2 regions of the Paenibacillus sp. JDR-2 genome follow, and region 1 is predicted to be linked to the other one. Evidence: predicted binding sites of a transcription regulator. Region 1 holds the regulator's gene; the other holds the start of a gene.
The links. The regulator Rex, encoded in region 1, represses fermentation and respiration genes when NADH is low (regulators of the CRP and FNR family bind a similar motif). The targets are predictions, from matches to a motif close to TTGTGAAATATTTCACAA.
Positions count from the first base shown of each region.

Region 2: a site for Rex is predicted at 1,891-1,908, ahead of PJDR2_RS26355 (DoxX family membrane protein). Genes of this name have one in related genera too.

Region 1 covers NC_012914.1:2,814,177-2,817,595, reverse strand. The annotation lists gene PJDR2_RS12460 (amidohydrolase) at 1-1,089, opposite strand, end outside; gene PJDR2_RS12455 (redox-sensing transcriptional repressor Rex) at 1,058-1,717, opposite strand; gene dinG (ATP-dependent DNA helicase DinG) at 1,714-3,419, opposite strand, start outside.
Region 2 covers NC_012914.1:6,023,512-6,026,930, forward strand. The annotation lists gene PJDR2_RS26345 (family 43 glycosylhydrolase) at 1-1,067, shown strand, start outside; gene PJDR2_RS26350 (hypothetical protein) at 1,120-1,320, opposite strand; gene PJDR2_RS26355 (DoxX family membrane protein) at 1,332-1,865, opposite strand; gene ndk (nucleoside-diphosphate kinase) at 1,985-2,410, opposite strand; gene PJDR2_RS26365 (PAS domain S-box protein) at 2,487-3,419, opposite strand, start outside.

The DNA of each region.
Region 1 (3,419 bases):
CGCGAGCTGTCCGATGCTGCCTTCCTGCCAGATCGATCGGGCACCGTAGACGGTCCCCATGCGCAAAGCTTCCATCGCCGGAATGACCGTAGGATCCCCGGAAATTCCTTTATGCAGCAACGCCGCAAATTTGATTTCTTTAAACAGGTCCAAGTTGTTATTGCTTGCTACGCTGTCCGTGCCAAGCGACACCGTCACGCCTGCGCGGAGAAGCTCGGGAACGCGGGCTACGCCGCTTGCCAGCTTGAGGTTGCTGACAGGGTTATGGGATACGGCTACGTTGCGTTCAGCAAGCAGAGCAATCTCTTCATCGTTCAGATGCACGGCATGCGCCACAAGCGCCGGACGCGAGAAGAAACCAAGCTTGTCCAGATGCTCCACCGGACGGGAACCGTAGTCGCGGACATTTTGCTCCACTTCGGCAAGCGTCTCGGACATATGGGTATGAACTGGCAGATCATAATCATGGGCAGCTTGTACAAACTTCTCAATATAATCCGGAGGGCAAGTGTAGGGAGCATGCGGTGAGATCATCGTTGTGATGCGGCCATCCGCCTTTCCGTTCCAGTCACGGGCAAAAGCAATCGCTTCCTTCAGCTTCGCCTGTTGAATCTCCTCCGAACACAATCCGATTACGCCGCGGGTCAAAGCGCTGCGGATCCCCGATTGCTCAACCATTTGAGCAACCTGATCCATCCGGTCGTACATATCAACAAAAGCGGTTGTTCCCGTCTTCAGCATCTCCACAATCGCAAGCGCGCTGCCTGCACGCGTATCTTGGTCGACGTATTTGGCTTCCATCGGCCACATCTTCTGCTCCAGCCATACCTGAAGGTTCTGATCATCCGAATAACCGCGGAGCAATGACATGGCAGCATGGCCATGAGTATTAATAAGTCCCGGCATGAAAGCCAGCTTGCTGCCGTCAAGACGCTCTGCCCGCTCATCCAGTCCGGTTGGAGCCTCCGCTCCGATATATGTAATTTGATTGTCCGTAACGACCATATGGCCGCGGAAAACCGCATTAACATCGTTCATTGTTACAAACAGGCCGTTCTCAATCCACAACTGCGCCATTTTCCTGCTCATTCCTTTCCTTCTCCAAATAATAAGCCAAGCTCAGCAACTCTCTCGTAAAGTCCGCATGGTGAATGCGGATATGATCGGGTAAACGCAAAATTGCCGGTGCGAAATTAAGAATGCCCTCGATCCCGGCCTCCACGAATTGATTGGCTACGTTTTGCGCTTCAGGGCCGGGCACGGTAATAATGCCGATCCGTATATTGTTCTCCTGAACGGTCTCCTTCAGCTTGTCCATCGGCTGAATGGTCAAGTTGTTGATCATCGTACCGATCTTGTTCTGATGATCGTCGAAGACCGCGACGATTTTCATATTGTCCTTGGAGTATTTATTGTAATTACACAATGCATGTCCGAGATTGCCGGCGCCAACAAGCGCAACGTTAATCCGCTGATCGAGCTTCAGAATCTGCTGAATTTTCTCTATCAGGTAAGAAACGTCGTATCCGATACCTTTACGGCCGAAGTCGCCGAAATAAGCAAGATCCTTACGGATTTGAGCGGGATTGAGATCCAGCTTGAGTCCTAGCTCCTGCGACGAAACCGTCTGCACTTCACGGTTATACAATTCGTTTAGCACCTGCAGGTAGATGGGAAGCCGTCTGACAACGGCCTCCGAAATTTTCGCCTGCTTCACCCGATTTCCTCCTCTTCCGTTTGCAGCCATTCCCGCATCCGCGGTACCATCTGGTCGATATGCATCGTTTCGATCTTTGGACCAGGCAGCGAATAGAGGAAGTGCTTGCCGTAATACGTATCAATGACACGCGTGTCGTAGATAATAACAATTCCTTTGTCCTTCGCCGTGCGTACAAGTCTTCCGAAGCCTTGCTTGAAACGGATGACCGCCTGCGGAATCGACAGCTTCATGAATGGATTCTGCTTCTGCTTCTGCAAGAGCTCCGACTTCGCTTCGACAAGCGGATGATTCGGCGGCTGGAAAGGCAGACGGACAATAGCCAGACAAGTCAAAGCCTCGCCCGGAATGTCTACCCCTTCCCAGAAGCTGCTTGTTCCGAGCAGAACCGTTTCGGGCTGCTGGGTGAACCGTCTTGTAAGCTTCGTCCGGTTGCCGCTGTCGATGCCTTGGCCAAGCACTTGAATGCCAGACCCCATCAGAGCTTCTTTAAGCGGTTCGTAAACCTGCTTCAGCATCCGGTAAGAAGTGAACAGCACAAGCATGCGGCCTTTTGTCTCAACCGCTGAATCGGCAAGCGAGCTTACCAGCATGGAGATAAACTGCGGATCGCCCGCAGAACCCTTCAGGGTCGGGAAATTACGCGGGATTATGACCAGTGCTTGCTCCCGGTAATTAAACGGAGATGGAAGCTGCACGGTCTTCAGCCGGTTATTCTCTTCGAATCCTTCTAGTCCAAGCTGCTCTTCCGCATATTGGAACGATTTATGAACGGACAAGGTTGCGGAAGTTAGAATAATACTATCCTTCACGTCGAAGAAATATTGTTGCAGCTGCTTGCTTACGTCAACCGGGACCGCATACAAATGAACGGAACGGTAACGGTAAGTCGTGCTTGCCTCGATCCAATATACTTCCGAATTCTGCTCCATCTTGAGGAACGTACGGAGATCATCCTTCACCCGGGTCAGATCGCGGACAACGCCGTTCAAATCCGTTATCAGGCCCTGTATCGATTGATCGTCAAGCCGGTCCTTGATATCCGTTGCCATTTTATCAACCGTCTTCACAACGCGGCTCAGCTCGGTATGCACATTGTTCTCAATCGTCAGAACGTCGTCCCAACCCTTTGGCGGCGTGTCGCTGCGCAAACGGCATACGGCCTGACCGTTATCATTGCCGGCCTCTCCCGACTCTCCCACAAAGGCATACAACAGCTCAAACAGCTTATCCCAATGCTCCTTCACGTCCTGGAACACCGGAATAACCGTATCGATCGTTTCCGTCCATGCCTGAACCCGCTCGTCATCCTCTTGCTGAAGACGAAGTCTAAGCGCTGGCAGCAGACCCGAACGGGCATCTTTAAACAGCCTTGTTGTCTGGTGGGTCAAGGAGAAATAATTTAATTGCATGCCAAGATGCTTGCCGGCTACTTCTTCCACATGATGGGCTTCATCGATAATCAGATGGCTGTAGCTTGGCAACAGACGGTGATCCGCCTGGACATCCGTAAACAGCATCGAATGATTCGTAATGCATACATCGGCAATATTAGACTCGTGCTTGGCGCGATGGTAATAGCAGCGCTTGAACCACGGACATTGGCGATTAAGGCAGGAATCCGCGTCGCTTGCCACGGTTGACCAGAAATCCGAGCCTTTATTGCCGAAATTGAGCTCTTCCTGATCGCCGGTTTCCGTTT
Region 2 (3,419 bases), 3.2 Mb from region 1:
TGTGGATGCATTACGAAAACGGCACGGATTACAGTCTTGGAAGAGTAGCCGTTGCTTCAAGCTCTTCCGTCTGCGGAGACTATACATACCACGGCAGCTTCCGTCCGTTGAACTACGAATCGCGCGATCTCACCGTCTTCAAGGATGATGACGGAACGGCCTACCTCGTCTCTGCCTCCAACAAGAACGGCGGCGCCAACGATACCATGGCCATCTTCCAGCTCAGCTCCGACTACCTGAGCGTTGCTTCCTTTAAGACCTGGTATTCGGACAACGGTTACCGGGAAGCTCCGGCAGTTGTGAAACAGGGAGGAAAATATTTTCTCATTACCTCTCAGGCTTCCGGCTGGTATCCGAATCAGGGCGGTTATTCCACGGCTACTTCAATGGCCGGTCCTTGGACGGCTGTTCAGCCGCTTGGCAATCCTTCAACCTTTGCATCGCAATCTACTTTTGTCCTGCCGATTCAAGGAACCTCCACGACCTCCTATCTGTACATGGCGGACCGTTGGAATTCCAGTACGCTAGGGGACTCCCGGTATATCTGGCTTCCTTTAACGCTAAACGGCTCAAGCGGTACGGCTTCTCTGGAATGGTACAGCAGCTGGAATCTGGATGCCTCAACCGGCTCCGTTACCTCCCCCTCTACGCTGACGAATCTGTCGCAGGGCAAGACGGCAACCGCCAGCTCGTCGGCTTCCGGCTATGCGCCTGGCAGCGCCAATGACGGAAATTACCAGACCAGCTGGAAGGCATCCGCCGTTACCTGGCCGTCCTGGTGGCAGGTTGATCTAGGCTCCTCCAAGAACGTCAAGGAAATCGATATTTCCTGGTACATGGTGAAGGGCTCCGAGGGTTATCACCAATACAAAATCGAGTACAGCACTAACGGTACCAGCTATACGACAATCGACCGAACGAGTAACAAAACGTACGGCTTCACGACCGACAGCGTTAATATTACGGCCAGGTATATAAGGATCCAACTCGTCAACGCGGTTCTCTGGAACAACCCGGGCAACTGGTATACGCCAACCTTATGGGAGGTTAAGGTGCTCGGCAGTTAACGATAACGCAAAGAAGCGGCCATGCGGGTCTACCCCCACGGCCGCTCTCCTGTTACTGCGCATATTCCCTCAACAGCTCTTCCGTCGTCTGCTCATTCCGCTGTTTCTTTTTCATAATGCCTTTCGCTTCCCAGCAGGCGATACATTTCTCCTCCGTGTCGCATTTATGGGCGTCCTCGCAGGTATAGCAGTATTTGATCATGTTTTTCGTAATTTCGCTTTCTCTATTGTTGTCATCTATCACGGTTCTCATCTCCTTGCTTCCTACTTGATGATTTGCTTCAGCGGAGGGGTCGTTCCTTGTCCGCCCTTCTTCAGGTTGCCGATCCATTTGCGCAGCAGCGGCAGCAGGTAATAGTCGGCTCCGAATTTACCGCCGTTAACCCCTGCGATCATCACAATGCCTCCAAGAAGAATCAGCCAAGGATTCGTGCTTACGGTCCCCGCGAACAGGAACATGAAGTTCATCAGCATTCCGAAAAATGCCGCCGTTGCCGTTAAAGCGCCTAGAATAAGTCCAAGACCAACAAGCGTCTCGCCAAGCGGAATAAGAATATTGATGGCCTTCACATTAGGCAGCGCCGCATGCTCGATGAACCGGACAAAATTCGGATAGACATTGGCATTTGTCTCATGGTCAATGACGGGATTGGCAATCGCCCCTTTCAGGAAGCCTCCTGCATTAAAGCCGTCTTTCAGCTTGTGAAAACCGGCGTCCAGCCATTGCCAGCCTACATATAAACGGAGCAGAAGAACAAGTCCCGCGGCATAAACGTTCTCGCGCATAAACTTCAACATAATAATCTCTCCCTTAATGAATATATTGTGAATAAAATCACAAAGTTAACAGAAAGCATAGAAACCGGATGATCGAGCGGTTCGTATTGATTCCGGTGTTCTCACGCTATATATCGAGATTACAGCTTTTGCAGCAGGCCCGTTTTTCCGAAGAAGAGCTGGATTTCCAGGCTTGCATGATCCAAGGAATCGGAGCAGTGAATGACATTCTCGTCGATATCGGATCCGTAATCGCCCCGGATCGTACCGGGAGGCGCCTTTACGGGATTCGTCGGACCAATTAAAGATCTTGCGTTCCCGACAGCCGACTGCCCTTCCACAATCATGGCGAATACGGGACCGGACGTAACATATTGAATCAAATCCTCGAAAAACAGCTGCTCCTTCAAATGACGGTAATGCGTGCGCGCCGTTTCCTCGGATAGCTCCTTCAACTCCGCGTAAACCGGCTTCAGCCCTTTCTTCTCGAAGCGGCTTACGATCTCGCCGATCAATCCCCGCCTTACGCCGTCCGGCTTTATCATGACAAAGGCTCTTTCGTTCATGTTTATCATCTCCTTCTTGATTTCATCTTACTGCTTTACGTAAGCCGAAGAAGTGATAAAAATCACACCTTTGAAATTATTTTGGAATAATCAGGGTAACGGTTGTCCCTTCGCCGATTGCCGATTCCATCGACAAATTCCCTCCGGCCAGCTTCGCCCTCTCGACCATGCTGTATCTTCCGACCCCTTGCGTCTGCACTGCCATGTCAAAGCCAATCCCCCGGTCAAGAATCCGGGCCACTACTTGCTTCTCGTCCTCCAGGATTTCCACCTCGGCTTCGGATACGTCCGCGTACTTGGCAATATTGGTCAACGCCTCCTGGATGATCCGGTAAATAACCGTCTCTACCTGCACGTCCAGCCGCTTGCGCAGATTGCTCTTGAACGATACCTTAATGCCGTAATGGGAGGTGTAGTTTTCCAGATGCGTCCGGAGCGCTGGCACAATGCCGAGATCATCCAGCACAGACGGCCGCAGCTGCCAGGCCACGCTCCGTACCTCTTCGATAATGCCGGCCACCTGATTGCGGATGAAGGGCAACTGCTCCTCGCCATAAGCAGGAGCCGAAATGACGCGATCCAGCTGAATGAGCAGGGAAAACAAGCTTTGCCCGATACCGTCATGCAGCTCCCGGGAAAACTTGCGCCGTTCTTCTTCCTGTATGGTCATCACTTTGGATAAGGTTTCCTGAAGCTCCTCCTCCACCTTCTTCAGCCGGGTGACTTCGTTACGGATCGCCAGATACTGATACGGCTTGCCGTTCTCGCCCACAAAAGGAACGATTGTCGTATTCACCCAATAGGATGTGCCGTCCTTCGCCTTGTTCTTGATATCCCCATACCAGACTTGGCCGGAAGATATGGTTGTCCATAGCTCCTTCATAAAAGCTTTCGGATGAGTGCCCGAATTGATAATCCGGTGGTCCTGCCCTAGGAGCTCGGAGCGGTCATATTGGGATATCTCGCAGAACTTATCGTTGACATAAAGAATCTTGCCCGCGTGGTCGGT